4 regions of the Streptomyces daliensis genome follow, and region 3 is predicted to be linked to each of the others. Evidence: riboswitches for the same ligand, from Rfam matches in the RefSeq annotation. Region 3 holds a riboswitch; each other region holds the start of a gene.

Region 1 (7,614 bases), on a different contig from region 3:
TGGAAGGGCTCACCACTACCGCAGGACTACGGGTCGGAAGCAACCTCCTTCGCACTGTCAGAACTGATGATCCGCGAGGGCTGGCGCAAGACGGGAGCCTCCTCGCAACTCCACGACGCACTGGTCAGCCAGAGAGCGGAGGACCGCGTCACGCTGCTGGTCGACACCGAGCACCCGAAAGTACAGAAACTGTACGAATCATGGGGGTACCGGAAGGTGCAGGAACAGCGCCCCTTCAGCGACTCGCCGCTGTTCGCCGTCATGGTCAAAGACCTTCGCAACGGCACGTGAGCGCGCTGTGGAGAGTCGGGGCCCGTCGACCACCGGGGCTCCGGTGACCGGGGGCGGATGACTCGTCGGACCATCCCCGCTTGCGCGGGGACGACGCGTCGCTCACGGAGGAGCTGCATCCGCTGGCCGAACGTCAGCGGCTCGGCTCACCGGCCCCGCCCCACGGGCCCCGAGGTGGCTGAACGGATGTGCCTCTCCGTCCGTACCCAGTGAAGAGGTCAACCGAATCCGAGCGACGAGGGGCAGGGATCGACGATGCAGCGACCATCTGGACAGATGACCCGGGGTGCGCTCTTCGTGGCCGGGACGGCGGCGGCGTTGCTGTCCGTCGCCGCGCCCGCGATGGCGAGCACAGCGCAGTACTGCGGCGCTGGGCGCGGTCTGACCGCCGAGGTGGCGGTCCAAGGCGCGATCGACGACGCGCAGAACTCGGCGAGCGGCGACGGCAGGTTCCACTGCGAGCTGGAGGGCCAACCGCAGATCTTCGAGATATTCGACGATCCGAACTTCGGCCACATATTCCGCGCCAGCGTCATCATGAACTGCGATTGACCACCCGCCGTACCCGTCGGCGCGAGGATGAGCGTGCTGGACACCGCAGGCTGTGCCGGTAGCGCTTCCCCGCCGAGGGCGGAAGGCGCGCTCTCCTCGCGCCCGTACGGCCCCGGCCGTCCCGTGCCCTCGTCCGAGGGCACGGGAGCGGGGCTCAGGAGGGGCGGGAGAAGTTCTGGCGGGAGGTGTTCTGGACGTTCTCGGCGTGCGGGCGCTTCACCGGGGTCGTGTGGGCGACGTGGTCCGTGGCGCGGTCCGGGGTGGTCTCGGCCTTGCCCGTGACGTGCGCCGGGACCTCGGGGACGGGCCCCGCGCCCTGGGCCTGCGCGCTGCGCGCGCCCTCGTCGTCGCCCGCCAAGCCCGTGGCGCCCGCCGCGCCCGCGCCGCCCACCACGCCCGCCGCCGCGAGGGCGGCTGCGGCGATCACCATACGCATGCGCATCGTTCGTCTCTCCTGTCGTCGGCTGTCGTCGGTCGTGTGACGTTGCTGTTGTCCGCCACACGGCGCCGATAACGGGAGCGGGCCCGAAGACACCCGAACGGCCCCCGGCCGCCCCCGGTCAGCCCTCGCCGAGCCGGGCGCGGAGGAAGGCCAGGGTGCGGTCCCAGGCCGTGGCGGCGGAGGGCGCGTCGTACGTCGCCGGGTTCGCGTCGTTGAAGAAGGCGTGGCCCGCCGGGTAGAGGTGGAAGACCGGGGTGATGCCGGACTGGGCCTCGATCGTGGCGCGCAGTTCGTCCAGCGACGCGAGGGGAACCGTCGGGTCCTGCTCGCCGTAGTGCCCCTCCACCTCGGCCTTGAGCCCCGAGAAGTCGGGGAGGGCGCCCGGGATGACGCCGTAGAAGGGGACCGCCGCCGAGACGCGGGGTTCGCGGGCCGCCAGCGCGAGGACGAAGCCGCCGCCCATGCAGAAGCCGACCGCGCCCACGGTCCCGCCCGTCGTCTCCTCGCGGCCGAGGAGGTAGTCGACGGCGCCGGAGAGGAGCCGCGCGCCCTCGTCGGTGGGCAGCTCGGACATCATGCGGGCCGCCTCGTCGGCGTCGTGGGCCACCTGGCCGCCGTAGAGATCCGGCGCGAGGGCGACGAAACCGGCCTCGGCGAACCGGTCGGTGACCTCCGCGATGTGGTCCGTCAGACCCCACCACTCCTGGATGACGACCACGCCGGGTCCCCGGCCCGAGGGCGGGAGGGCGAGGTAACCGTGCGCGGTACCGGCGTCAGTGGTGCTGGGGAAAGTGACGTTCTGGCGGGGGTTCGCAGCGGTCACGGTGACTCCACGGTTCGGGGAGGGGAATGGGGGCGTGTCCCGAGCGTAGGGGTGCGGGCTGTGGATCGCCTGGCACGGTCCGTCGTACGGCGGGCCGTGCCAGGCCGGGGCGGGCGCTTCAGGCGCGGAAGGGCCCCGTGACCTCGAACGTCACGCCCGCCGACGAGCTGTTGCCCGTCCCGCGCTGGCTGGAGAAGTAGAGGCGGCGCCCGTCGGGCGAGAACGCCGGTCCTGTGATCTCCGAGCCGCTGTGCCCCGTGACGCGCAGGAACGGGGCGACGACGCCCTGCGGGGTGATCACGCAGATCTCCATGTTGCCGCCGTCCTCCGCGACGTAGAGGTCGCCGGACGCGGTGCCGGTCACGTTGTCGACGCCCGTCAGCGGCGCCTGGCCGCCCGTCACCAGGCTGTCGTCGTAGGCCAGCTCGATCGTGTCGGCGGCGCAGTCGAGCTGCCAGACGCGGTTGTCGCCCTTGGTCGTGAACCAGCAGGTGCCGTTCGCGTAGTAGCAGCCCTCGCCGCCGTCGAAGTGCTTGGCCGCCGCGACCTGCGCCCGCGTACGGGTGCCGAAGACGCCCGGCGACGGGTTCGGCACCGCGGCCCAGCCGACCGGGCCCGACGTGCCGTCGCCCATGGTCAGCACCTCCAGCGTGCCCGTGGACAGGTCGCCCCACGTGGCCGGCCGGAAGCGGTAGAGGCAGCCGTCGCTCTCGTCCTCGGTGAGATAGACGACGCGGCGGTCGGGATCGGCGGCAGCCGCCTCGTGCTTGAAGCGGCCCATCGCACTCCTGCGCGCGGCAGAGACGGTGCCCCACGGGTCGGTCTCGTAGACGTAGCCGCGGTCGATCTCCTCGCAGGAGAGCCAGGTGTTCCACGGGGTCCGGCCGCCCGCGCAGTTCACGCTGGTGTTGCTCAGCACGCGGTACGCGCCCGTCACCGCGCCCGAGGAGGAGAAGCGCACGGCGCTCGCGCCACCGGTGAGGGCGACCTCGGAGTTGGAGACGTAGATCCAGCCGCCGCCGCTGTCGGCGAAGCAGGCGCCGCCGTCGGGCGCCGGGTGCCAGGTGTACGAGGTGCCGGAGACCGCCTGGCCCGATCTCGCGATCACCCTGCTCGTGAAGGACTGCGGCAACTGGACGCCGTTCGCGTCGGCGGGGCCGAGCGCCCCGTACGGGCCGGTGCCCGGCTGCGCCGGGTCCGCGTGCGCGGCGCCGCGCCACAGCGTGCCGCCGAAGACGGCGGCCGAGCCGGTGAGCACGGCCGCGCGCAGGAAGGTACGACGCCGGAAGTCACGGCGTTCCACGGTCACTCCACGTTCCACGGTCACTCCACTCGACGAGTCTGCGGTGCCCGGCGGTGTCGCGTCCGCCGGGGAGAGCGGTGGTGCGTGCGGTGCGTGTGCCTTGGTGCCTTGCGGGTGCTGCCCGTGCTGCCCGTGCTGCCCGTATGGCCGGTACCGCCGGTACGGGACGGTCCGGTCCGGTCCGGGCGGGGTGGAACCTAGCGCTCGGGCGTGACCGGCGCCACAACTCCCCGTGAACCGGAGGCGCGACGGAGCGGGGCCGAACGCCGGATGCCCGGTGTCCCTGGCGGGGACACCGGGCATCGGTGTGGCTTCGCCTGCCGCTTTCCGGAGGACGCGTGTGGCCCGCGCCCTCCGGTCCGTTGCGGGCGTAGGGGAGGGAACGCCTCAGACGGAGAGACCGTGCGACTGGAGGTAGCTCACGGGGTCGATGTCGGAGCCGTAGTCGGGACCGGTGCGGACCTCGAAGTGCAGGTGCGGCCCTGTGCTGTTGCCGGTCGAGCCGGAGACGGCGATCTGCTCGCCCGCGTCGACCTGCTGGCCGGGCTGGACGGAGGAGGAGGTCAGGTGGCCGTACTGGGTGTACTTGCCGTCGTCGTTCTTGATGACGACCTCGTTGCCGTAGGCGCCGCCCCAGTCCGCCGAGACGACGGTGCCGGAGGTGACCGACTTCACCGGGGTGCCGGAGGAGGCGGAGAAGTCGACGCCGGTGTGGCTGCCGCTGGACCAGGAGCCGCCGGACGCCTTGTACGGGGTGCTGGTGCCCGCGTCGACCGGCTTGACGTAGTCGCTGGAAGCGGACTGGCCGTCGTCGGAGCCCGCGTCCGAGGTCTCGGCGGTCTTGGAGGCGCCGCCCTGCGGCTGCGTCTTCACCTCGTCGCCGGAACCGGAGGCGGAACCGGAGAGGGTCAGCTTCTGGCCGGGGACGATGACGTTCGGGTCGCCGCCGATGGTCTGGCGGTTCGACTCGTACAGCTTCTTCCAGCCGCCCTCGACGCCCTCGGACTTGGCGATCTTGGCGAGGGTGTCACCGCTCGCGACGGTGTACGAGCCCGAGCCGCCCTGGGGCTTGCTCTGCTGCTCGGTCTGCTTCGGCTGCTCGGTCTGCTGCGGCTGCGCGGACTTCGTCGCGGAGTCGTCGGAACCGGAGCCGGAACCGGAGTCGGGGTTCACGTCGGGGGAGCCGCTGTTCTGGCTCAGCCCGGCCTTGGGGCCGCAGTTGGGCCAGGCGCCCGGACCCTGCTTGGCCAGCACCTTCTCGGCGATGGCTATCTGCTGGTCCTTGGTGGCCTTGTCGGCGGTCGGCGCGTACTGCGAACCGCCGTAGGCGTCCCAGGTGCTCTTGTCGAACTGGACGCCGCCGTAATAGCCGTTTCCGGTGTTGATGGACCAGTCGCCGCCCGACTCGCACTGGGCGACCTTGTCCCAGGTGCTGACGTCGGCGGCGTGCGCGTTCGCGGCGCCCATCAGCGGAAGGGCGATACCCGCGCCACCTGCGGCGAGAGCGAGCGAGACGCGGGAAATGCGCCGCGCGTTACGGCCATTGGACTGTCGGTTAACGCTTTCGCGTGCAAACACAGAAGTGTTCCTCTCCTACGCCTGCGAGGTGAGCTGTCGGATTCGGGCTGGAGTTGCCCGGCCACCTGCGCACATGCCCGTGGCATGTGCGCGAGGGGGCTTCACCCCAAGCCGGTCGCGTTTCCGCGACGCGGCACTTACCTGTGGTTCCCCCGCTCCTGCCGCCCTTGGGTCGGGTGATTTCCGCTGACCGGGCGGCAGGATTCGGCGTCCCGGTCACGGGCCACCGCATGGGACGTGCGATGGCGGATGCACCGTAAACAGATGGAATTCGCGGGGACAACTAAAGACAGGGAAGGAGAGCCATGTGGGGACCCGCGCATTTCTCATACGGAGTGTCGAATAAGTCCGTAAGAGAACGCTGTGCGCAGGGCATTCGAAACACGCGTGCCGCGTCCGCGTCAAAACCGGAACCCTTTCGATCTTGCCTTCCTGTGTCGCTCCTCACGCACCTCCTGTGGAACGCGTCACGTCATTTCCGGCTCGCGCGGGGGCACTCGGCACGATGCCGGGCGTGTGTGGAATACCCCCTGGGGTACCCGTGTTACGGTCGATGATGGATACCCCGGGGGGTACATGAACGAGTCGGTCCGGGAGAACCGGAGCGAACGGAGAGCGGAGAGGAGAGGGTCGGCCGTGTTCTTCGTCGACACCATCGGGACCGAGGGCCTGGGCAACCGCGGCTATCTGGCGGGAGGCGCGACGGAAGCCGTCGTCGTGGACCCGCCCCGCGACATCGACCGCGTGCTCGCGGCGGCGGCACGCAGGGGCGTGCGCGTCGGCCTCGTCGCGGAGACCCATGTGCACAACGACTACGTCAGCGGAGGCCTGGAGCTGGCCCGCGTCACAGGCGCCCGCTATCTCGTCCCCGCCGAGGCGCACGTCGCCTTCGCCCGCGTGCCCGTACGCGACGGCGACACCGCGACGGTCGACGCCGGCGCGGGCCTGACGCTGCGGGCCCTCGCCACCCCCGGCCACACCCCGCACCACACCTCCTACGCGCTGGAGGAGAACGGCCGCGCCGTGCTGGCCTTCACCGGCGGCTCCCTCCTCATCGGCACCACGGGCCGCCCCGACCTGGTCGAACCCCGGCTGACCGAGCCGCTCGCCCGCGCCCAGCACGCCTCGGCGCGCCGGCTGGCCGACGAACTGGCCGACGACGTGCGCGTCCTGCCCACCCACGGTTTCGGCAGCTTCTGCTCCTCCGGCGGCTCCGGTGGCTCCGGCGCGGGCTCCGGCGGCTCCGACGGCTCCACGACGATCGGCGAGGAACGCGCGCACAACGACGCGCTCACCCGCGACGTGGACGACTTCGTCAAGGACGTACTCGCCGGGCTGGAGGACGTGCCCGCCTACTACACGCACATGGCCCCGGCCAACGCCTCGGGCCCGGCCCCCCTGGACCTCACCCCGCCCCGCCCCGCCGACGCGCACGACCTCGCGCGGCGCCTGGCCGAGGGCGAGTGGGTGGTGGACCTGCGCTCGCGGGTGGCGTTCTCCGAGGGGCACCTCGCGGGCGCGTTCAACTTCGAGGGCGACGGCAAGCTCGCCACGTATCTCGCCTGGCTGATCCCCTGGGGCAAGCCCGTCACCCTGCTCGCCGAGACCCCCGGGCAGATCGCGGCGGCGCAGCGCGAGCTGGCCCGCGTCGGCATCGACCGCCCGGCGGCGGCGGCGACCGGAGGCCCGTCCTCCTGGCTGCGTACGGGCGAGCGCCCGCACTCCTTCCCGCGCGCCGGCTTCGCCGACCTGGCTGCGGCCAGGGAGCGGGACGGCGGCGAGGGGATCGTGGTGCTCGACGTGCGCCGCGCGTCCGAGCGCGCGAAGGGCCACGTCGAGGGCTCGTTCCACCTCCCCGTCCACGAGGTGCACGGCCGCGCCGACGAGGTGCAGCGCGGCGTGGTGTGGGTGCACTGCGCGAGCGGGATGCGCGCCGCCGTCGCCGCCTCGATGCTGGCCGCCATGGGCCGCGACGTGGTCGCCGTCGACGACGCCTTCCGGGCCGAGGACTGGGTGCGGGGCGCGGAGTGAGGGGGTGCGGGCCCGGACCGGGTCAGGCCGGAGAGCCCGCGCCCGGTCAGGCCAGGGAGAGGAAGAGCTTCTCCAGACGGGCCCGCATCTGCTCGCGGTCGGCCGCCTGGACGGCGCCGTCCTCGCCGTCGGCGCCCGGCTCCGCGAGACAGCGCTGGAGACCGGTGGCGATGATCGCGAACCCGGCCTTGTCCAGCGCGCGCGATACGGCCGCGAGCTGTGTGATCACGTCCTCGCAGTCCCTGCCCTCCTCGATCATCCGGATGATCCCGGCGATCTGGCCCTGCGCCCTGCGCAGCCGGTTGAGAACCGTCTTCAGGTCGTCGGCCGCCAGTTCAAGATCCACGGCTTCTCCTCACGTATACCCTCTGGGGTATAGCGTACCCCCGGCGGAGCCGGTGCCACCGAACACGAAGGACCCTCCTGTGACCACCCCTCCCTCCCCCACCCCCACTGCCACGTCCTCCACCGCCCTGGCTCCCGTCCAGGCGCGCCCGCGCCTGGACGAGTTCACCGTCGTCGACGTACGCGCCCCCGGCGAGTACGCCTCCGGACACCTGCCCGGCGCCCACAACGTCCCCCTCGACCGGCTCG
Region 2 (7,614 bases), on a different contig from region 3:
GGGCAGGACTACGACGCGACGGGCCAGTGGGACACCAGCGCCTACGCCGCCGAGACGTACGCGCAGCCCGAGCAGTACGCGTCCTACGAGCAGTACCCGCAATACGAGCAGTACGAGACGCCGCAGCACGACACGCCCGGGGCGTACGACACCGGAACATTCGAATCCGGCGCTTTCGACACCACCGGCGCGTTCGACGCGGGCACATTCGACACCGGGTCCTACGAGGCCACCGCCTTCGGCACCGGGACGCATGAGGCGTACGGCGCTTATGCCGCGTACGAGACCCACGAGTCCTACGAGCATCCGCACGATCCGCACGGCTACAGCTACAGCTACGACGACGGCACCGGTGACACCAGCCACAACCACGGTCATGGTCACGGTCACAGCCAGGCGGCCTCGCAGTCCGTGCCCGGTGCGCCCGAGCCCGAGCCGGATCCCGGCGCCGCGATGGACTCCACCGCGGCGATGCCGACCGTCGGCGCCTTCGACGCGTACGGCCACGAACACGAGCACGAGCACGAACCCGCGGGGACCGACGACGACGCGCCCACCCCGGCAGGCCACGGCGACGTCACCCCGCTCGCCTCCGCCGCCGTCCCCCACTCCCGCGGTCGCCGCCGCTCCGTCAAGCCCCGGCGCTCCGCGCTGCTGACGGTCGCGGTGCCCTCGGTCGCCGTGATGGGCGTCGCCGGTGTCGCCGCCGCCTCCGTGATGGGGAGCACGGGCGACAGCGAGGACACGACGGCGCAGTCGGCCTCGGACGCCTCCCCCGTCAAGCCGTCGGCCGCCAACGACAAGCTCGACACCCAGCTCGCCGGACTCTCAGCCGACGCCGACGACTTCGCCGACCGCGCCAACCGCACCCAGGAGCGCATCGACCTCAAGAAGCGTCAGGAGGAGGAGCGCAAGCGCAAGGCCGAGGAGGCCGCGCGCAAGGAGGCGGCACGCCCCAAGTTCGCGCTCCCCGTCGAGCAGCACGGGCTCAGCGCGCGTTACGGCTCGGCGGGCGTCAACTGGATGTCGATCCACACCGGCATCGACTTCCCCGTCAGCTACGGCACCCCCGTCAAGGCCGCCACCGACGGCACCGTCAGCACCAAGTGGGACATGTCCTACGGCAACATGGCCGTCGTCACGGCGAAGGACGGCACGGAGACCTGGTACTGCCACCTCAGCAGCACCAAGATCCGGTCCGGCGAGGTCAAGGCCGGTGAAACGATCGCCTACTCCGGCAACTCCGGCAACTCCACCGGGCCGCACCTCCACTTCGAGGTACGCCCCGGCGGCGGCTCCGCCGTGGACCCGCTGCCCTGGCTCCGCGCCAAGGGCCTCGACCCCACATAGACCTCACGCGCAGACCGCGCCCTGGCGGTGGCCGTCACGGAGAATCCCGTACGGCCGCGAGGGCGCCGTCCGTCGCCGACGACGCCCCCGCCGTCGCCGCTACAGCTTCTCGACCGGCGCGTACCGCAGCAGCAGCCGCTTGGGCTTCTCGCCGCCGAAGTCGACGGTGGCCTCGGCGCTGTCGCCGCTGCCCTTGACCTCGACCACCGTGCCCAGGCCGAAGCTGTCGTGCGTGACCCTGTCCCCCACCGCCAGCGAGACCGTGGGGCGGTCCTTGGCGCGGCGCGTCGCGAAGCCGCTCGGGCCGCCGCGCCGGGCCGCCGTGGACGACGAGAGCGAGGCGCCGACGCCCGAGCCGATCGCGGCGCCCGCGCCAGAGCCTGGGCCCATCGCCGCGCCCATGGAGGCGCCCGTGCGCTTCCAGTCCAGGAAGGAGTCCGGGATCTCCTCCAGGAAGCGGGACTGCGGGTTGTACGAGGGCTGGCCCCAGGCGCTGCGCATGGTGGAGCGCGTCAGATAGAGCCGTTCGCGGGCGCGCGTGATGCCCACGTAGGCGAGACGGCGCTCCTCCTCCAGCTCCTTGGTGTTGCCCAGGGCGCGCATGTGCGGGAAGACGCCGTCCTCCATGCCCGTCAGGAAGACGACGGGGAACTCCAGGCCCTTCGCCGTGTGCAGCGTCATCAGCGTGATGACGCCGGTGGCCTCGCCGTTCTCGCCTTCCTCGTCGTCCGGGATCTGGTCCGAGTCGGCGACGAGCGCGACCTGCTCCAGGAAGTCGGCCAGCGTGCCCGGCTCGTCCTCGCCGCGCTCCTGCTCGAACTCCAGGGCGACGGCGGCGAGTTCCTGGAGGTTCTCGATGCGGGTCTCGTCCTGCGGGTCCGTGGACGCTTGCAGCTCGGCCAGATAGCCCGTCTGCTCCAGCACCGCTTCCAGCACCGTGGCCGGGCCCGCGCCGGACTCGACGATGGTGCGCAGCTCCTCCATCAGCGTGTTGAACCGCTTCACGGCGTTCGCGGAGCGGGCCGCCATGCCGTACGCCTCGTCGACGCGGACCAGGGCCTGCGGGAAGGTGATCTTCTCGCGGAGCGCCAGCGCGTCGATCATCGCCTCGGCGCGGTCGCCGATGCCGCGCTTCGGGGTGTTGAGGATGCGGCGCATGGAGACCGAGTCCTCGGGGTTGGCGAGGACGCGCAGATAGGCCAGCACATCGCGGACCTCCCTGCGCTCGTAGAAGCGGACGCCGCCGACGACCTTGTACGGCAGGCCGACGCGGATGAAGACCTCTTCGAAGACACGGGACTGCGCGTTCGTGCGGTAGAAGACCGCGACATCGCCCGCGCGCGCGTCGCCCGCGTCCGTGAGGCGGTCGATCTCGTCCGCGATGAACTGTGCTTCGTCGTGCTCGGTGTCCGCGACGTAGCCCGTGATGCGGGCGCCCGCTCCGGCCTGGGTCCACAGGTTCTTGGGGCGCCGGTTCTCATTCCGCTCGATGACGGCGTTGGCGGCGCTGAGGATGGTCTGCGTGGAGCGGTAGTTCTGCTCCAGGAGGATGGTGGTGGCGTCCGGGTAGTCCTCCTCGAACTGGAGGATGTTGCGGATGGTGGCGCCGCGGAACGCGTAGATCGACTGGTCCGCGTCGCCGACGACGCACAGCTCGGCCCGCTCGACGGCGCCCGCGCCCACACCCGTATCCGTATCCGTGCCCGCGCCGGCACTGGCGCCCGTGCCCACGAGCTCGCGCACCAGCGTGTACTGCGCGTGGTTGGTGTCCTGATACTCGTCCACCAGCACGTGCCGGAAGCGGCGGTGATAGTGCTCCGCCACGTCAGGGAACGCTTGGAGGAGGTGGACGGTCGTCATGATGATGTCGTCAAAGTCCAGGGCGTTGGCCTCGCGCAGCCGTGCCTGGTACATCGCGTACGCCTCGGCGAGGGTCTTCTCGAAACCGTCCGTGGCCTGGGCCGCGAAGTCCTCCTCGTCGATCAGCTCGTTCTTCAGGTTCGAGACCTTGGCGCTGAACGACTTCGGCGGGAAACGCTTCGGGTCCAGGTCCAGATCGCGGCAGACCAGGGCCATGAGGCGCTTGGAGTCCGCCGCATCATAGATCGAGAAGGACGAGGTGAAGCCGAGCTTCTTGTGCTCGCGGCGCAGGATGCGCACGCACGCGCTGTGGAAGGTGGACACCCACATCGACTGCGCACGCGGCCCGACCAGCTCCGCGACGCGCTCCTTCATCTCGCCGGCGGCCTTGTTGGTGAAGGTGATCGCGAGGATCTGGCCCGGGTGGACCCCCCGCGCACCCAGCAGATGGGCGATGCGGTGGGTGAGCACCCGGGTCTTGCCCGAGCCCGCCCCGGCGACGATGAGCAGCGGGGAGCCGCTGTGCACGACGGCGGCGCGCTGCTGCTCGTTCATGCCCTCCAGCAGCGCGTCCGTGTCCACCACGGTGCGGGGCGAGCCGCCGCGGTGATACGCGTCACGCGCGGCTGCCGCGCCCCCGGCGAAGGTGCCCGCGAAGAGATCGTCCGGGATCTCCTCCTCCGGGTGCTGGTCCTCGGGGGGAGGCGGAGGCGGGTCCTCGGTCTTGGGATCGAGGTTCGCCAGGAAGCTGTCGTCGAAGAGGCTGCTCATCGTCGTCCGAGTCTAGGCGGCCCCACCGACAGACCTCCGCGCGTCCCGGGAATCGCCCCGGGAATCGCCCGGAAATCCGCGCCCCGGCGCGGGTACGCGGCCCGTCGACGAGCGCCTGGCGGCGACCCCGCGCCGGTCTCGTACGGACCCCCGCATGCCCATACCGGACGGATACCGCACCAATCCCGCACGGGTAACGAAGAGATATCGGACGTATCCCTCACCAGCCTTCACAGGAACGGCACACCTTCGCTACCGTGCCGTGCCAGGCAGCCCGCACCCCCGTCGGCGACAGCGTCGGCACGGGCGGCCACCGCCGAGTCCGGCCGCAGGGCCGGAGCCGGGGACCCACTCGCGTACGCCGCGCGACCACCGCGTGCCCGCGTGCCACCCGGGGTGAATCGGCCCGTACGCGCCGCGTGAGCGGAGCGCTCCGGTCCGTAGGGCAGCCTTCCGACGCCCGAACCCGTCAGCTAACCCGGTAGGCGGTTCACGGAAGGAGTCGTCGGCCTTGGCGTCGCATCGCAAGCCGCGCACCCGCGTACTGCACTCCGCAGCCTCCAAGCGGGGCGTCATCGGTGTCACCACCGCGGCCCTCGCGTCCGTCACCCTGCTCTCCCAGAGCGCGACCGCCTCGCCCTCGGACGACGGCGGGGGCGGCGGCGGACGGCAGTCGGTCGAAGAGGTCAAGCAGAAGGTCGACAAGCTCTACCAGCAGGCGGGCGCCTCGACGCAGAAGTACAACGCGGCCAAGGAGAAGACCGACGCACAGCGCGAGAAGACCGACGGCATGCTCGACGAGGTCGCCGAGCGCACCGACAAGCTGAACGAGTCGCGCCGCGTCCTCGGCAACTTCGCCGCCGCGCAGTACCGCACGGGCGGCATCTCGCAGACCGCGACGCTGCTGCTGACCGAGGACCCGCAGAGCTTCTTCGCGCAGACGCACCTGCTGGACCGCATGACCGGCCGCCAGAAGGAGGCCGTCGACGACTACGAGAAGCGGCAGAAGGCAGCCACCGAGAAGCGCGCCGAGGCGACGCGCGAGCTGGAATCGCTCTCCTCTTCACAGAAGGAGCTGAAGGAGAGCAAGCGCGAGGTGCAGTCGAAGCTGGCCGAGGCGCGGCAGTTGCTGTCGAAGCTGACCGCCAAGGAGAAGGCGCGGCTGGCGCAGATCGAGCGCGAGAAGCGGGCCGAGGCGCGGCGCGAGGCGGCCGAGCGGGCCGCGGCGGAGCGCCGTGAGGCGGCCGAGCGCCAGAAGCGGGAACAGGGCGACGGGTCGGGTTCCTCCGAGGGCTCGGGCTCAGGTTCCGGTTCTGGTTCCGGTTCGTCGGGCGGCTCGTACTCGGCCAAGGCCGCGAAGGTGATCGACTTCGCCAAGCAGCAGCTCGGCAAGCCCTACGTGTGGGGCGCCACGGGGCCCAACTCGTACGACTGCTCGGGGCTCACCCAGGACGCCTGGAAGAGCGCGGGGATATCCCTGCCCCGGACCACGTACGACCAGGTGAAGGTCGGCACGCGGGTCGCCAAGTCGGACCTGCGCCCCGGAGACCTGGTCTTCTTCTACGACGACGTCAGCCACGTCGGCATCTACGTGGGTGGCGGCCAGATGATCCACGCCTCGAAGCCGGGCGACGACGTGAAGTACGAGGCGATCGACTACATGCCGTTCCACTCGGGAGTCCGGCCCGCCTGACGCGGGGCGCTCGACGGGAGTACGTCGCGGGAGTACGTCGACGGGGCGCGGAGGCACCAGCGGGTGCGCCGCGCCCCTTCGCGCGCCCGGGGCGTCCCGGGGCCTCCGGGGCGCGCGGATCGAGGGACTACGCGCCGCCGTTCACGTCCACAGCACCGCGATGAAGATGTTGACGGTCGTCAGGGCGCCGACCGTGCCCAGCAGCGCTGACGGGACCTTCTCCTCGTCCCTCTTCACGTAGACCAGCCCCAGGATCACCACCAGCAGCGCCAGCTTGATCCCGATCTTGACGTTGTTCACGGGCTGGTCGTCCGCCTGATTGAGGCCGACGAGGACGATGCCCGTCGCGAGCATGGTCAGCGCGCCGTGCAGCATGCCCGGCAGCATCCGCGCCGTGCCGGAGCGCAGGGCACCCATCTGGAAGAAGAAGCCGCCCAGCAGGGCCGCGATGCCCACGATGTGCAGGCAGACGAAGAGGTTGATGAGGACGTCCATGGCCCGGAGCGTAGCCCGGCTCATAGGGGGTGTCTTCAACGTCCCGTCTGGCCTAACGGCCGGACGACGCTACGTTGAAGACACCCCCTAGCACCGCCCGACGGCCAGGGTGCGCCGATCGCCCGCATCGGTCACGGTCTCGCCGGTTCCCGTTCCGTAGCGGGCGCCCCCGCTCACGCCCGCACGCGCCGCATGGACGAAAGCGGACAGTCCCGGGCAGTCCCGGTCAACCCCACACCTCGCCGCACAGGGCAGGTTTAGCGTCCTCGTCCAGGTGGCCGGGTCCGCCCCGTGCGAGGCCCGGCCGCCCCGCCGAGATCCGGCGGCGGCTCGTCCCCCCTGTGCGGGTCCGCCGCCGGATCCCCACCTCGACGGACGTACAGGCGTCGCACGCGACGCCGCACGGTGTACGGCCGCGACGCGACGCGAAGGAAGTGACGGCCGCACCATGGCCTCGCACCGAAAGCCCAAGCCCCGCCCCCTCACCGGACCCGCAGCGCGCACGGCGCTCACCCTCGCGCTCGCCGCCGCCGCGAGCACCACCGCGTTCCAGGGCTCGGGCCACGCCGACCCCCGCCCCGGCTCCACCGCCCGGGTGAAGGCGAAGGTCGACAAGCTGCACCACGAGGCCGAGAAGGCCACCGAGGCGTACAACGGCGCGAAGGAGAAGGCCGACGAGGCGGCGGAGGAGCTGGAAAAACTGCGCGACCAGGCGGCGCGCAAGCAGGAGCGGCTGAACGCGACGCGGGACGCGCTGGGCGCGCACGCGGCGGCCGAGTACCGGAGTGGCGGCGTCGACCCGTCGCTCCAGCTCGCGCTCTCCTCCTCCCCCGAGAACTACCTGGAGCGTGCGGCCGTCGCCGAGCGCGCGGGTGCGCGGCAGGCCGACTCCGTGCGGCGCGTCGGCGAGCAGGCGCGCGGCGTGCGGCAGCTCCGGGAGGAGGCGGCCGGGACGGCCACCTCGCTCAAGAGCGCGGCCGACAGCGCGCGGCGCCACAAGCGCACCGTTCAGGGCAAGCTCAGGGAGGCGGAGAAGCTGCTGGACCGGCTGACGCCGGAGAAACGGGCCGAGGTGCTGGGCGACGACGGTCACGGCGGCGTGCCCGAAGGCCCTGACGGTTCCGACGGTTCCGACGGGACGGCGCGGGCCGACCGCTCGGGCGGCGGCTCGGGCGACGGCGCCCGTGAGGCCACGGCGCCTGCCACGGGCGTGGCCCCCGACTCGCGCGCCGCCCGTGCCGTCTCCTTCGCGCGGGGCGCGCTGGGCAAGCCGTACGTGTGGGGCGCCACGGGGCCCGACGCGTACGACTGCTCCGGGCTCACCCAGGCCGCGTGGAAGGCGGCCGGTGTCTCGCTGCCGCGCACCACGTACACGCAGATCGACGCGGGCCGCCACATCCCCCGGTCAGGGCTGGCGCCCGGTGACCTGGTCTTCTTCTATGGCA
Region 3 (7,614 bases):
TCGGCTGGGCCGAGGGCCTGCACGCCCGCCCCGCCTCGATCTTCTGCCGCGCCGCGGCTGCTGCGGGCGTCCCGGTCACCGTGAAGAAGGGCGAGGACGGCACGCCGGTCAACGCCGCTTCCATGCTGGGCGTGCTGGGTCTCGGCGCGGAGGGCGGCGAGGAGATCGTGCTGGCTTCCGAGGCGGATGACGCGGAATCCGCGCTCGACCGTCTGGCGAAGCTCGTCTCCGAGGGCCTCGAAGAACTCCCGGAGACCGTCTGATTCGCACCGTCTGATTCTCTGCCCTCAGTGGCAGGAAAAGAGCAGGAGGAATTCACGGGCACACGCCTGTGAATTCCTCCTCTTCTTTGTATACGGGGAGTGTTAAAGAGAATCGCGCGCCGTGTTTACGGAAGGTTTCGTACTCCTCACGGCCGCTTTGCGCGCGACCCCTTTCGGTACCGGGCGGCGCAGCCTGTGGAGCACCGCGGAACGCTCCACGTGCTGGGCCGTCAGCGCGCGGGCCCGCTCGGCGTCGCCACGCGCCACCGCGTCGACGATGGCGCCGTACTCCTGCCAGACGGTGGCGGCCTGCGCGGGCACGTCCACCGCGTACACCCACGTGATCTTGCGCCGGAGCTGGGTGAGCAGCGTCGTCAGGCTGGGGCTGCCGGACGCCTGGGCCAGCGTCTCGTGGAACCAGTCGCCCAGGGAGCGCAGGTCGGAGAGGTGGCCGCGGTCCACGCGCTGCTGGCCGAGGCGCACGAGACCGCGCAGCACCTTGAGGTGTGCCTCGGTGCGCCGCTGCGCCGCGCGCGCCGCGCCCAGCGGCTCCAGCACCGCGCGGATCTCCAGCAGATCCGCCGCCTCCTGCTCCGTCGGCTCGGCCACGCAGGCGCCCGCGTGCCTGCGCGTCAGCACGAAACCCTCGGACTCCAGCGTGCGCAGCGCCTCGCGCACGGGGACCCGCGAGACTCCGTAACGCCGCGCGAGGAGTTCCTCGGTGAGCCGGGCGCCGGGCGGAAATGCCCCGCTGACGATGTCGTCGCGGATTGCCGTGCAGACCGCGTGCGCGGAAATTCGCATGACTCGAACTGTATTGCAGCCACGTCGAATTTCCGATGGCGAGAGTTCCCCTCACGTGAATACGGCGTGAAAAGGACCCCCGGCCATGTGTCGGCCGGGGGTCCTGATACTCACGGATGCCGCGCGGAGTCGGGTGCGGCACCGGATTGGGCGTCGGGTGCGGCGCCGGATTCAGATTCGGATTCGGTCAGATCTTGACGCCGTGCTGGCGCAGATAGGCGACCGGGTCCATGTCCGAGCCGTAGTCGGGGCCCGTACGGGCCTCGAAGTGGAGGTGCGGGCCCGAGGAGTTGCCGGTGGAGCCGGAGAGGGCGATCTGCTGGCCCGAGGTGACGGACTGGCCGACCGAGACGCCGATGGACGACAGGTGGCCGTACTGCGTGTACGTGCCGTCCTTGTGCTTGATCACGATGTTGTTGCCGTAGGCGCCGCCGTCGCCCGCCTCCACGACCTCACCGGCCGCGACGGACTTGACCGGGGTGCCCTGGGCCGCGTGGAAGTCGATGCCGGTGTGGCTGCCGGAGGACCACATGCCGCCGCCGGTCTGGTAGCCGGTGGAGACGTAGGAGTTGTCGACGGGGGCGACGTAGCCGTTGAGCGCGGCGCGCTTGGCCTCCGCCTTGCGGGCCGCGCGCTCCTTGGCCTCCTTGGCCTCGCGCTCGCGCTCCGCCTTCTCGGCCGCCGCCTTGCGCTTGGCCTCGTCGGCACGCTTCTTCGCCTCGGCCGCGGCCTTCTTGGCGGCGGCCTCGGCCCTGGCGCGCTCGGCCTCGGCCTGCTGGGCCTCGGCCTGGTCGCCGACGGTCGCGGCGAGGGAACCGCCCAGGTCGATGGCCTGGGTCAGACCGGTGTCGGTGACGGTGGACGCCTCGTCGTTGGCGGCGAGCGCCGGGGACGCGACGGAGCCCACGACGCCGACAGCGGCGAGGCCCGCTATGCCTGCGGCGTTGACGCCCGCACGGCGACGGGCACGACTCTGCCCACGATGCTTACCGGTGGCACGGATGAACGCCATGATCTGGCGTGACTCCTTTCCTTCCTTCTCGCCTACCGGGTTAGCTGACGGGTTCGGAGCAGGAAGGTCTCCTACGGGCGCCTCGTACGGGAGGCGTCCGATTCACCCCAAGGGACGTGTGGGTCCCCGGCTCCCCTGGCTCGCGCCGTACGGGGACTCGGCGATCACTGTCCGTCGGCCGCGGCGCGGTCACTTCTGACGAACAGCGGCCACGACGCTAAGACGGGCATCAGCACGGCGCCAAACAGATCCCGTCTTTTGTCGCGCATGCCACACCCAACACCGGGGCAACACCGGCCAAATCAGACAGGGAAAACGGACATGACGCCGCGACATGTGGAGGGCCCGTGAACAGTCGGCCGACTGTTCACGGGCCCTCCATCACATTCCGGGCGGCTCCGGCGGCGTAGCGCCGGGCGGCGCGGCGCCTCAGGTCCCGGAGACCACGCTCACCTCGCCGATGCCCAGCGCCCGCACCGGCTCCGCGATCTGCGAGGCGTCACCCACCAGGACGGTGACCAGGCGGTCGGCCGGGAAGGCGTTCACGACGGCCGCCGTGGCCTCCACGGTGCCCGTCTCGGCCAGCCGCGCGTACATCCGCGCCTGGAAGTCGTCCGGCAGATACTGCTCGACCTGATCGGCGAGGGTGCCCGCGACGGCGGCGGCCGTCTCGTAGCGCAGCGGGGCGACGCCCACGAGGTTCTGCACGGCGACGTCCCGCTCCTCGTCCGTGAGGCCCTCGGCCGCCAGGGTGCGCAGAACCTGCCACAGGTCCTCCAGCGCGGGCCCCGTCACCTCGGTGGCGACCGAGCCGGAGATGGCGAGCATGGCGGCGCCCGTGCCCTCGGGCGCTGAGCGCAGCACCTGGCCGAAGGCGCGCACCCCGTAGGTGTAGCCCTTCTCCTCGCGCAGCACGCGGTCCAGCCGGGAGGTGAGGGTGCCGCCGAGGCAGTACGTGCCCAGCACCTGCGCGGGCCAGACGCGGTCGTGCTTGTCCGCGCCGATGCGGCCGATCAGCAACTGCGTCTGCACGGCGCCCGGACGGTCCACGATGATCACGCGGCCCGTGTCGTCCGCGGTGACCGGCGGCACGGGGCGGGGCTCGGCCGTCGATCCGGTCCAGGTGCCGAGGGAGTCGGCCAGCGCCTCGTCCAGATCGACGCCTTCGAGGTCGCCGACGACGACGGCGGTGGCCGTCGCGGGGCGCACATGTGCCTCGTAGAAGGCACGGACCGAGGCGGCATCGATACGGGCGACCGACTCCTCGGTGCCCTGGCGCGGCCGGGACATGCGGGAGGCGGCGGGGAACAGCTGGTGGGAGAGCTCCTTGGCCGCGCGGCGGGCCGGGTTGGCCAGCTCGTGCGGGATCTCGTCCAGCCGGTTGTTGACCAGCCGCTCGACCTCGCCGTCGGGGAAGGCCGGTGCGCGCAGCGCGTCGGCGAGCAGACCGAGCGCCTTGGGCAGCCGGGAGGCGGGGACCTCCAGGGAGACGCGCACGCCCGGGTGGTCGGCGTGCGCGTCCAGGGTGGCGCCGCAGCGCTCCAGCTCGTAGGCGAACTCCTCGGCGTCGTGCTTGTCCGTGCCCTCGGACAGGGCGCGGGCCATGATCGTGGCCACGCCGTCAAGGCCCTCGGGCTCGGCCTCCAGGGGGGCCAGGAGGTTGACCTCCACGGCGACGACCTGCTGGCCCGGGCGGTGGCAGCGCAGCACCGTGAGCCCGTTGGGCAGCGTGCCGCGCTCGGGCGCGGGGAAGGCCCAGGGCCTGGGGCTGCCGCCCCGGGGCTGGGGGTGGAGATCCATGCTCGGGCCTGGCCTCTCTGCGGGGGTGGTCGCGGTGTCGCTCACTGGCCGGGCTCCTCGTCCTGTCCGTCCTCGGCGTTCTCGTTCTCGGCGTTCTCGGCGTTCTCGGTGGCGGGCGCGGTCGGCTCGTAGACCAGCGCGGCGCGGTTGTCCCTTTGCAGCCGCGCCGCCGCCACGGACCGCACCTCCTCCGGCGTGACCTCCAGGACGCGGCCCACGGCGCTCAGCGCGAGCTGGGGATCGCCGAACAGCACGGCGAACCGGCACAGTTCGTCGGCGCGCCCGCCGACCGTCGCGAGCCGGTCCAGCCACTCGCGCTCGAGCTGGGCCTGTGCCCGCTCCATCTCCTCTGGCGTCGGCCCCTCCTGCGCGAAGCGGCTCAGCTCCTCGTCCACCGCCGTCTCGATGGCGGAGATCTCCACGCCGCTCGACGCCTTGACGTCCAGCCAGCCCAGCGAGGGCGCCCCGGCCAGCCGCAGCAGCCCGAAGCCCGCGCCGACGGCCAGCCTGTCGCGCCGCACCAGGCGGTTGTGCAGGCGGGAGGACTCGCCGCCGCCGAGGACGGTCAGCGCGAGGTCGGCCGCGTCGCACTCGCGGGTGCCGTCGTGCGGCAGGCGGTAGGCCGCCATCAGCGCGCGCGAGGGCACCTCCTCCTCGACCACCTGCCGCTGGTCCCCGCCCAGCGTCTCGGGGAGGGAGCCGTCGCGCGGCGGCTGCTTGCCCTCGTGGCCGGGGATGGAGCCGAAGTACTTCTCGATCCAGGCCAGCGTCTGCTCCGGATCGATGTCCCCTACGACGGAGAGCACGGCGTTGTTCGGCGCGTAGTACGTACGGAAGAAGGCGCGCGCGTCCTCCAGGGAGGCCGCGTCCAGATCGGCCATGGAACCGATCGGGGTGTGGTGGTAAGGGTGGCCCTCGGGATAGACCATGGCGGCCAGCTTCTCGAAGGCGGTGCCGTAAGGCACGTTGTCGTACCGCTGGCGGCGCTCGTTCTTGACGACGTCACGCTGGTTCTCCAGCGATTCCTCGTCCAGCGCCGTGAGCAGGGAGCCCATGCGGTCGGCCTCCAGCCAGAGCGCCAGCTCCAGCTCGTGCGCCGGCATGGTCTCGAAATAGTTGGTGCGCTCGAAGCTGGTGGTGCCGTTCAGCGAGCCGCCGGCGCCCTGGACAAGCTCGAAGTGACCGTTGCCCGTCACCTGGGCCGAGCCTTGGAACATGAGGTGTTCGAAGAGGTGGGCCAGCCCTGTGCGGCCCCTCACCTCGTGGCGGGAACCGACGTCGTACCAGAGGCAGACAGCGGCGACCGGGGTGAGATGGTCCTCGGAGAGCACCACGCGCAGGCCGTTGGCCAGCCGGTGCTCGGTCGCTGTCAGCCCGCCGGTGGCAGGCGGGGGCGTGGCCATGTGACCCATGTGCCTGGAGTCCCTTCGCTCGCGGGAGTTCGTGTCGCGTCGTGTGAAGCGGTTCTGTCACTGTATGCAACCGCACGGACAAGGTGCGAAGTTCCCGTACCGTACGCCCATGAACTGGGCTCTCCCACCCGTCACCGCCGGGTCGGGGAGCCCGTTGTCAGCGGCGCGGTCCACAATGGTCGGCGTCGTATCCGCCAGGCCCACAGCGGGTGTCCTCACACCCCCTAGCCCGTACGTACCGAAGGAGCCGCAGCCGCGATGGCCCGCCGCAGTACGAAGACCCCGCAGCCGGACGACTTCGAGGAGCGGATCCTCGACATCGACGTCGTCGATGAGATGCAGGGCTCCTTCCTCGAGTACGCCTACTCGGTCATCTACTCTCGCGCCCTCCCGGACGCCCGTGACGGGATGAAGCCGGTGCACCGCCGCATCCTGTACCAGATGCACGAGATGGGGCTGCGCCCCGACCGCTCGTACGTCAAGTGCGCCCGGGTCGTCGGCGAGGTGATGGGTAAGCTCCACCCGCACGGTGACTCCGCGATCTATGACGCGCTGGTCCGCATGGCCCAGTCCTTCTCGATGCGGCTCCCGCTGGTCGACGGCCACGGCAACTTCGGTTCGCTGGGCAACGACGACCCTCCCGCCGCCATGCGGTACACCGAGTGCCGCTCGGCGCCCGCCGCCGGTCTGATGGTCGAGTCGATCGACGAGGAGACGGTCGATTTCGCGCCCAACTACGACGGCAGCGAGGAGGAGCCGGTAGCCCTCCCGGCCGCGTATCCGAACCTGCTGGTGAACGGCGCCTCGGGCATCGCCGTCGGCATGGCGACGAACATGGCGCCGCACAACCTCGGCGAAGTCATCGCCGCGGCACGGCATCTGATCAAGCACCCGGGCGCCGATCTGGAGACGCTGATGCGCTTCGTGCCGGGGCCCGACCTGCCCACGGGCGGCCGGATCGTCGGCGTCGAGGGCATCAAGGACGCGTACGCGAACGGCCGTGGCTCCTTCAAGATGCGCGCCACGGCGACGGTGGAGCAGGTCACGCCCCGCCGCAAGGGCCTGGTCGTCACCGAGCTGCCCTTCACCGTCGGCCCCGAGAAGGTCGTCTCCAAGATCAAAGACCTGGTCAACGCGAAGAAGCTCCAGGGCATCGCGGACGTCAAGGACCTCACCGACCGCGAGCACGGACTGCGCCTCGTGATCGAGATCAAGAACGGCTTCCACCCCGAGGCCGTGCTGGAGCAGCTCTACAAGCTGACGCCGATGGAGGAGTCCTTCGGCATCAACAACGTCGCGCTGGTGGACGGCCAGCCGCTCACGCTGGGCCTCAAGGAGCTGCTGGAGGTCTATGTAGACCACCGCTTCCAGGTGGTGCGGCGGCGCAGCGAGTTCCGGCGCACCAAGCGGCGGGACCGGCTGCACCTGGTCGAGGGCCTGCTGGTCGCGCTGCTCGACATCGACGAGGTCATCAGGATCATCCGGTCGAGTGAGAACGCGGCCGAGGCCAAGGCGTCCCTGATCTCCCGCTTCGGGCTCAGCGAGATCCAGACGCAGTACATCCTGGACACCCCGCTGCGGCGGCTCACGAAGTTCGACCGCCTGGAGCTGGAAAGCGAGCGCGACCGCCTCAAGGCCGAGATCGAGGAGCTGACCCGCATCCTCGACTCGGACGCGGAGCTGCGCAAGCTGGTCTCCTCCGAGCTGGCCGCCGTCTCCAAGAAGTACGCGACGCCGCGCCGCACCGAGCTGCTGGAGTCCGCCGGAGCCCCGGTGGCGTCCGTGCCGCTGGAGGTCTCGGACGACCCGTGCCGGGTGCTCCTCTCCTCGACGGGCCTGCTGGCGCGCACGGCGAACGGCGAGCCGTCCTTCGACGAGGCGGCCAAGCGCGTGAAGCACGATGTGATCGTCTCGGCCGTCCCCGCGACCACGCGCGGCGAGGTCGGCGCGGTGACCTCGGCCGGACGGCTGCTGCGGCTGACCGTCGTGGACCTGCCCCAGCTCCCCGAGAGCGCCGCGTCCCCGAACCTGTCGGGCGGGGCGCAGATCGCGGAGTTCCTCACCCTGGAGGCGGACGAGAAGGTCGTCTGCCTCACCACGCTCGACGAGTCCTCTCCCGGCCTGGCCATCGGCACCGAGCAGGGCGTGGTCAAGCGGGTGGTGCCCGACTATCCGTCCCACAAGGAGGAGTTGGAGGTCATCACCCTCAAGGACGGCGATCGCATCGTCGGCGCCGTCGAGCTGCGCACGGGCGAGGAGGACCTGGTCTTCATCACCGACGAGGCGCAGCTTCTGCGCTATCAGGCGGGCCAGGTCAGGCCGC
Region 4 (7,614 bases), on a different contig from region 3:
GGCTCGTCGGCGGGGCGGCAGAAGTGGTCGTTCAGCCGTTGCCGCAGCGGATAGAACGCGCCGTCACGGCCGCGTGCCTCGGTCACCCCGTCGGAGTACGCCACCAGCATGTCGCCGACGGGCATGGGGAACCCCTCGGCGCGCTCCGTCCCCTCGGACAGGTCGCCGAGTCCCAGGGGCAGCCCTGGGGTGGCGGTCAGCGGGGTCGCGCCGTCGGGGGCGAGGCGCAGCAGGGGCGGGTGGCCGCGGTCGAGTACCCGGACCTCCTCCGCGTCCCCGGGGAACTCCATCAGCACGGCGGTGGCGAACAGCTCGTCGTCCGGGCCCGTGTCCTGCGGCAGCGCGCCGTCCCCCGGCGGTCCCGCGCCGCCGGGCGGCGTCGCGTCCTCGCGGTCCAGCGCCATCGCCATCTCGATACGGCCTGCGACCTCGGCCAGATCCTCGCAGGTCACGGCCGCCTCGCGGAAGGAGGCCATGATCGTGGCGACGGTGCCCGTCGCGCCGATGCCCTTGCCGCGTACGTCGCCGACGAGCACGCGTACGCCGTACGGGGTCTGCCTGACGCTGTAGAGGTCGCCGCCGATCAGGGCCTCGTCGTCGGCTGCCCGGTAGAAGCCCGCCACGCGGACGGGCCCGATCCGCTCGGGCAGGGGCCGCAGCAGCGCGAGCTGCGCCGCCTGGGCCACCGCGCGGACCTGGGTGAGTTGGCGCACCGTCCGCTCGCGCGCCACGGACAGCAGCGTGACGAGCCCCGCGACGACGAGCAGGGTGACGAGGGAGCCCACGATGTGCGGGTCGTAGGCGGAGCCCTGGCTGATGTCGAGCGCGGCGAGTACCAGCACGCACAGGGCGCCCATCGCTGCGGTGCCGAGGGGGCGGTAGAGGAGCGCGGCCAGCAGGACGGCGGCGCTGAGCAGCGAGCCGAAGAAGTACTTCGGGGGCGCCGCCTCCTCCAGGGTCACGGCCAGCACGATCAGCACGGGCGGCAGCAGCCCGAACCAGGCGGGCGGCCACTTCGGGGCGCGGAGGTGCACGACGGCTCTGCCGGTTCCCACGCGCGCCGCTCCCTTCCGTCCCCCTCGCCGTCCGCTGCCTCCAGTGGAACGTGCCGGGGCGCCGGGCGCTCACGGAGTGCGGCGATCGTGTGGCGGCGCCCTCGGCCGTCGCCCCGGCCGTCGCCCCGGCCGGGGGCCGCCAGAGGGGGAGCGATTGGAGCAGGTCAAGTGGCCGAGCGCGCCATGAAGGGTCAGATTGGGACGGTGGCGGACCAGAGATCGGGCAGGGGCAGGGGCAGGTTCCGGGGCGGCGGCAGCCGACGGACGACCGTGCCCGCGGAGCCTCCAGCCGACGGACGCTGCGTCCCTTTCCTCCTGCTGCCCCTCCTGATGCTCGCCCTCGGCATCCTCCTGAACGTCACCACCTTCTCCGAGATCACGGGCGCCCCCTTCTTCGCCGCCGCGCCCCTGGTGACAGCCCCCTTCTGCACCCGCGGGGTGACCGTCGGCACGGGGCTCATAGCCACCGCCCTCTTCGCGGCGCTGCTTCTGCTGGACGGCCCGTCGGACCTGCTCGACGACTCGATGCGCACCCTCACCGTCGCCACCGTCTCCGCGCTCGCCGTCTTCATCAGCGGCATCGTGCGCCGCAGCGGCGCGGCCCTGGACTCCGCGCGGATCATCGCCGAGGCGGCCCAGCGCGCGGTGCTGCCGCTGCCGCCCCCGCGCATCGGACGGCTGGAGTTCGCGGCGCGCTACAAGGCCGCGCAGACCGGCGCCCGTATCGGCGGGGACCTCTACGCGGTCCAGGAGACCCCGCACGGGACCCGGATGCTCGTCGGGGACGTGCGGGGGAAGGGGCTCGGGGCCGTGGAGGCGGTCGTCATCGTCATCGGCGCGTTCCGTGAGGCGGCCGAGCAGGAGGACACGCTGGAGGCGGTCGCGGGCCGCCTGGAGGGCGCGCTGCGGCGCGAGGGGGACCGCAGGAGGGGGCTCGACCAGTACGAGGGGTTCACGACGGCCGTCCTCGTCGAGGTACCGGCCGAGGACCCGGGCGTGCTCCGCGTCGTGAACCGCGGCCACCCGGCGCCGCTGCTGCTGAAGTCCGACGGGTTCCCCAGCTACATCGAGCCCAGGGTCCCCGCGCTGCCGCTGGGGATGCCCGAGCTGGGCGAGTGGCCCGACCGCGCTGACGAGGTGCCCTTCCCGCCCGGCGCGCATCTCCTGCTCTACACGGACGGCCTGTCCGAGGCGCGGGGCGAGGGGAGCGGCGTCTTCTACGAGCCCTCGCGCCGCCTGGCCGGGTGCGCCTTCGACGGTCCTGACGGGCTGCTGGACGCGCTGGTCGCGGACGTGGAGGCGTACACGGGCGGACGGATCACGGACGACATGGCGCTGCTGGTGGCGCGGCGCAGGGGGAGGTTGTGAAGACGGGGAGGGGGAGCTGTGGAGCGGTTCAAGACAGCTTTCCGGCCTGATGTTTCGTCACTCTCCGCGATCCGGCGCCCCAATTCGGGTAATTCCTGCCCCTGATTGCCCCCGTCTGCCCGGAAAAGTGCAGGGCAACGGCGACTACGAATTCGCCGGAACAGCTTGGAATTCGGCCCGCGACTCTATTAACGTTCGATAACGCAGCGCGGTCGTCACAGCCGTCACGAGAGTCGGCACCGTGCGCCGTCGCCGAATCCTGTACGTGCGTCAACGCGAGTCACCACTCGACGCGAAGCGCACCGAGGGAACCGGGGAACCACCACTTCTCGGCCGTCGTCAGCCGGCGGCGAGGGGGGTCTCTCACCGGTCGGCCCACACCGGGGCCGCCCTCCGAGGGATGGGGTGAATCGGACTCTCCCGCCCATGTCCCATGTGCGGGCGCTTCCGTAGGAGACCTTCCTGCTCCGAACCCGTCAGCTAACCCGGTAGGCGAGAAGGAAGGAAAGGAGTGCGCCCCCCGTGGCGTCCAAGAGGCATGCCCCCGAGGCCTCGTACGAGCCGTCCTTCGGCGGTTCACCGTCGTACGGCGCGTCCTACGACAGCCGGCCGCCCCACGGCGGCGACCACTTCGGCCACGGCCACGGCTTCGGCCAGGGCCACGGCACACCCGGCTACGGCCACGGCACATTCGACGCGTACGGCAACTACGACGCGCTGGGCCGTCCCGACGCGCTCGCCCCGGCGGGTGCCGCCCATGTCCCGGCCGGTGCGCGGAACTTCGACACGCAGACCATCGACGCTACGCAGACGTTCGAGGCCCCGTCCTTCGAGGCCCCGGCCTTCGACACCCAGGCGGTGCCCGTCCCGGACGTCTACGGTCCCGCGCGTGACGGTGGCGACGAGGACGGCGACGACGCGTTCGACGAGTGGAACCCCACCGAGGACTCCGTCCGTCCCGTCCGCGGCCGGCACCGCGTGGGCAAGCAGCGCGGCGGCGGCATGGCCCGCAGCGGCGCGGTGCTCGGCGTCGGCATGATCGCCGCCGTCGGCGCGGGCGGCATGGCCACCGCCAAGGACAAGGACCCGGCCGCGATATCCATGCCGGACCTCGCCTCCGCTGCTGACTCCGTGCAGGACCTCCCCGGCGTCGGCGGCCTCCTCGCGGGCGGCGCGGACGACGCGGAGGCCGTCGCCGCCGTCCAGGCGCCCCTGAGCCAGGCGGGCCTGTCCGAGGAGGACGCCGCCGCTGGCCGTACGGACGCGGGCGAGGCACTGCGCGCCCGCATCCTCGCGCAGGCCGAGTCCCAGCAGGCCGAGGCGGACGCGGCGGCGCGCGAGGCCGCCTCCCAGGCCGCCGCGGCCAAGGCGGCGACGGCAGCCGCCAAGGAGGCCAAGGAAGAGCGCGAGGAAGAGGCCGAGGCCAAGAAGAAGGCCGAGGAGGAGAAGCGCCGCAAGGCGGAGGCGGCCCGCCTCGCCAAGCTCGACAAGAGCTACACGCTCCCGGTCTCCTCGTACCAGCTCTCCGCGGGCTTCGGCTCCTCCGGCGGCATGTGGCAGAACGACCACACGGGCCAGGACTTCGCGTCCCCCACCGGCACCCCGGTCAAGGCCATCCACACGGGCACCATCAAGGAAGCGGGCTGGGCCGGTTCGTACGGCTACCGCATCGTGCTGGAGCTGGACGACGGCACCGAGCTGTGGTTCTGCCACCTGTCCTCGATGACGAAGTCGGCCGGTGACAAGGTCAGCACCGGCGACGTCATCGGCCGCGTCGGCTCCACAGGCAACTCCTCGGGACCGCACCTGCACGTCGAGGTCCGGCCCGGCGGCGGTGACCCGGTCGATCCGCTGGCGTGGCTGCGGGGCAAGGGCCTCAGCGTCTGACGGGGTTCCGCTGACGCGGCTCTGCTGACGCGGGTTCGCTGACGCGGTTCCGTCGGCCCGGGTCCGGGTTGGGAGCCCGGACCCGTGGTACCCGGTCGCCTCGGGCGGGTGGCGCACCACACGGCACCTCGCGCACTCGGGTCGCCCCCGCCCACTCACGACCACGCCGCCGCCTCGCACCGCCGAGGCGGGCGCACGCACCACTCGCCCCTGGCCCCCGTGGCCCTCGGCACAGCACGAGGAGGGGACGAGGCGGCGGCGAACGGGGCCCTTCGGCCGGTCCCTCCGGCCGGGCCCCAGCCCAGGACCCGGCGGCTCTGGTGGACCACCCCCCGACACCAGGGCCGTCGGCCTGCGCTTCCGTCCCGGCAGAGTTACCGTCCACGTATGGCTGACACACACAACTCGGACAACTCGGCGACCAGCGCGAACCCGGGCGGGAACCTGGGCGGGACAGCGAGCGGGACGGCCATGGCAGACCTGACCCGCGAGCGCCGCCCCCTCGGCGGGCTCTCCGTCTCACCGCTCTGCCTCGGCGGCAACGTCTTCGGCTGGACGGCCGACGAACCCGGCTCCTTCGCCGTGCTCGACGCCTACACCGCGCACGGCGGCAACTTCATCGACACCGCCGACGTCTACTCGGCCTGGGTCGAGGGCAACTCGGGCGGCGAGTCCGAGACCGTACTCGGCAACTGGCTGGCCGAGCGCGGCAGCCGCGTCCGCGACGGGATCGTCCTCGCCACGAAGGTCGGCGCCCACCCCGAGTACACGGGCCTCGCGGCGCGCACGGTCAAGAGCGCGGTGGAGGAGTCGCTGCGCCGTCTCCGTACCGACCACATCGACCTCCTCTACACGCACTACGACGACGAGAGCGTCGAGGTCTCCGAGATCATCACGGCGCTGGACGACCTCGTCCGCTCCGGCAAGGTCCGCGAGATCGCCGCGTCCAACATCACGCCGGCCAGGCTGGACGCGTCGCTCGCCTTCAGCGAGGAGTTCGGCCTCGCCCGTTACGTGGGACTCCAGCCGCACTACAACCTCGTCTCGCGGGAGACGTACGAGGGCGAACTCCAGGACGTCGCCGCCCGCTACGGCCTCGGCGTCATGCCCTACTACTCCCTCGCCTCCGGTTTCCTCACCGGCAAGTACCGGCCCGGCGCCGCGCCCGAGAGCGCCCGCGCCGCATCCGCTTCCCAGCACCTGGCGACGGAGCGCGGCCAGCGGGTGCTGCGGGCCCTGGACGAGGTCGCCCAGGCCCGTCACGTCTCACCGGCGACCGTAGCGCTGGCCTGGCTGCTGGCCCGCCCGACGGTCACGGCGCCCGTCGCCAGCGCGCGCACGCCCGAGCAGCTTCCGGCGCTGATGGCGGTGGCCGAGGTGACGTTGACGGAGGACGAGGTGGCGCGGCTGACGGAGGCGTCGGCGTAATCGGTGTGACGGTTCGCGGTCAGCGGAGCGGCTGCCCGTACGCGTGCTCGACGGGGATGCGGACGACCTGCCGCCCCTCGGCGAGCTGCGCGGCGCGGAACTCCTCCCAGTCCGGGTGCTCGCCCTGGACGTCCTTGTAGAGGCGCACCAGTTCCTCTGCGACGGGGTCGTACGGGTCGGCGACGACGGGTGTGACCTCCGCCGTGCCCTCGGCCACCGTCCAGGCCCACCCGTCGTCGCTGGTGACGTGGAAGCTCGCGCGTGGGTCGCGGACGAGGTTGCGGGACTTGGCGCGGGTGGACGTGACGGAGACGCGGATGACGCGGTCGTCGGGGTCGTAGGCGTAGAGCACGTTCGACAACTGCGGCCGTCCGTCGCGCTTCAGCGTGACCAGCACGCCGAGCTTGCGCTCCTTGAGGAGGGCGAGCAGGGCCTCGTCGGCCATGGTGGGCTTCCTTTCGCTGGGGGACCTGGGGATGTGCCTACCCTGCCACCGCGTACCCGCTGAACCGGGTTTCCCGAAGCAGCCAGCCCTCTTCTTCGAAGACGGCGGTGCCCGCGGCGCACCGTCGCGGGTCGGCGGCGGCCCGCGCGACCCAGCTCTCGGGGTCGGGTCCCAGCAGGTCACGCAGGGGTGCGGACTCACGCAGCAGCGCGCGCAGCACGTCCGGCTGCGGGGCCGGGGCGCGGAGCGTGCCGTCGGGGTGGGCGAGGAGGCCGCGCGTGTTGAAGTAGAGGTACGCGCCCTCCAGCCGCCAGCCGTTCGGCAGCACCATGGGGAATCCGTCCCCTGGCAGGAGAGCGCGGCCGTAGTTGGGGAACTCCGTCGCGTCGACGGCCGCGAGCTGTGCCTCGTCCAGCCAGCTCACGACGAGGGTGGTGTCTCGTGCGTCCGACGCGTAGGGCGAAGCGGAGACGTAACCGGCGCGGCTGATGTGCGCCGACAGCCCGACACCGATGCCGCTGATCTTCACGGGCACCATGGGCACGGCCCGCGAGAGCCCGCCCGCGCGCTGGAGCTTGTAACTGACCTGCGCGGGGCTCGCGTTGGACCCGACGGCGATGACGGGGTAACGCTCGCGTGTGGGCGCGTCCCCCAGATCCTCCAGCACCTGGTCGAGTGCCCTCTCCTGTAGGGACCCGCCGGACGCGACGGGCCAGGCCCCCACCCGCTCACCGGTCACCCGCAGCGGCAACACGTCCCGCCCACTGAGCAACACCGGCTCCCTGACAGGGCGTCCCGGATACGTGAGGGGCTGCAACGCGGGCACGTCATGAAGCCCGAGGGCTTCGAGGGAACGGTCACTCATGCACGCGAGTATGCGCCGGACAGGGCCCTCAGAGAACGAACGCCCCGCCCTTGACCCCCGCTATGAACCGGTTCCAGCTCGGTGCGGGGAAGGTGAGTACGGGGCCTTGGGGGGCGGCTTTGCTGTCCCGTACGGGGACGACACCGGGGTGGGCGTGCTGTGCGTCCGAGACCTCGACGCAGTGACCGCCGTCGCCGTTGCTGTGGGTGCTCTTACGCCACTGCGCGTTTCCGGGCAGGTCCACGGCTACCTCCAGGCAGTTGCCGCCGCTTCCGTTGCTGTGGGTGCTCTTGCGCCAAGAGGCAGCGCCGGGGAAATCGCGGCCGATCTCCAGACAGTCTCCGCCGCTGCCGTTGCTGTAGCTGCTCTTGAACCATGTTGCAGCGCTCAGGTCAATGCTGCTGCTCGTCATCTCGGTAGTCCTCTGCTGCGGCCTCGATCAGGGTCAGAGACGCCTCTGGCGACAGTGCGGCGGCCCTGAGCAGATCGTAGGAGTCTTTGTACTCCCTCACGAGCATCGGATCATCGATGAGCTGACCTGTGTGCATCGACTCGGTGTAGGCGAT

The links. A riboswitch is a leader RNA that binds a small molecule or an ion and turns the genes downstream of it on or off. The one in region 3 is predicted to bind cyclic di-AMP.
Region 1: another riboswitch for cyclic di-AMP. It lies ahead of ACYVOO_RS21970 (transglycosylase family protein); the one in region 3 lies ahead of ACYVOO_RS11220 (M23 family metallopeptidase).
Region 2: another riboswitch for cyclic di-AMP. It lies ahead of ACYVOO_RS16085 (C40 family peptidase); the one in region 3 lies ahead of ACYVOO_RS11220 (M23 family metallopeptidase).
Region 4: another riboswitch for cyclic di-AMP. It lies ahead of ACYVOO_RS04175 (M23 family metallopeptidase); the one in region 3 lies ahead of ACYVOO_RS11220 (M23 family metallopeptidase).

What each region holds. Positions count from the first base shown of each region.
Region 1 covers NZ_BAAGSO010000089.1:98,584-106,197, reverse strand. The annotation lists gene ACYVOO_RS21995 (GNAT family N-acetyltransferase) at 1-291, shown strand, start outside; gene ACYVOO_RS21990 (hypothetical protein) at 547-843, shown strand; gene ACYVOO_RS21985 (hypothetical protein) at 998-1,285, opposite strand; gene ACYVOO_RS21980 (dienelactone hydrolase family protein) at 1,404-2,108, opposite strand; gene ACYVOO_RS21975 (alkaline phosphatase PhoX) at 2,227-3,411, opposite strand; gene ACYVOO_RS21970 (transglycosylase family protein) at 3,799-4,878, opposite strand; cyclic di-AMP (ydaO/yuaA leader) riboswitch at 4,993-5,178, opposite strand; gene ACYVOO_RS21965 (MBL fold metallo-hydrolase) at 5,626-7,020, shown strand; gene ACYVOO_RS21960 (metal-sensitive transcriptional regulator) at 7,067-7,366, opposite strand; gene ACYVOO_RS21955 (rhodanese-like domain-containing protein) at 7,446-7,614, shown strand, end outside.
Region 2 covers NZ_BAAGSO010000069.1:104,738-112,351, reverse strand. The annotation lists gene ACYVOO_RS16095 (M23 family metallopeptidase) at 1-1,350, shown strand, start outside; gene pcrA (DNA helicase PcrA) at 1,450-3,981, opposite strand; cyclic di-AMP (ydaO/yuaA leader) riboswitch at 4,286-4,484, shown strand; gene ACYVOO_RS16085 (C40 family peptidase) at 4,493-5,674, shown strand; gene ACYVOO_RS16080 (hypothetical protein) at 5,816-6,169, opposite strand; gene ACYVOO_RS16075 (C40 family peptidase) at 6,618-7,614, shown strand, end outside.
Region 3 covers NZ_BAAGSO010000054.1:55,280-62,893, forward strand. The annotation lists gene ACYVOO_RS11210 (HPr family phosphocarrier protein) at 1-263, shown strand, start outside; gene ACYVOO_RS11215 (GntR family transcriptional regulator) at 366-1,067, opposite strand; gene ACYVOO_RS11220 (M23 family metallopeptidase) at 1,255-2,079, opposite strand; cyclic di-AMP (ydaO/yuaA leader) riboswitch at 2,095-2,252, opposite strand; gene ACYVOO_RS11225 (M16 family metallopeptidase) at 2,509-3,879, opposite strand; gene ACYVOO_RS11230 (M16 family metallopeptidase) at 3,921-5,291, opposite strand; gene ACYVOO_RS11235 (DNA gyrase/topoisomerase IV subunit A) at 5,550-7,614, shown strand, end outside.
Region 4 covers NZ_BAAGSO010000015.1:19,609-27,222, reverse strand. The annotation lists gene ACYVOO_RS04185 (PP2C family protein-serine/threonine phosphatase) at 1-1,055, opposite strand, end outside; gene ACYVOO_RS04180 (PP2C family protein-serine/threonine phosphatase) at 1,260-2,423, shown strand; cyclic di-AMP (ydaO/yuaA leader) riboswitch at 2,705-2,932, shown strand; gene ACYVOO_RS04175 (M23 family metallopeptidase) at 3,282-4,310, shown strand; gene ACYVOO_RS04170 (aldo/keto reductase) at 4,782-5,738, shown strand; gene ACYVOO_RS04165 (PPOX class F420-dependent oxidoreductase) at 5,758-6,183, opposite strand; gene ACYVOO_RS04160 (hypothetical protein) at 6,221-7,048, opposite strand; gene ACYVOO_RS04155 (DUF397 domain-containing protein) at 7,077-7,460, opposite strand; gene ACYVOO_RS04150 (helix-turn-helix domain-containing protein) at 7,441-7,614, opposite strand, start outside.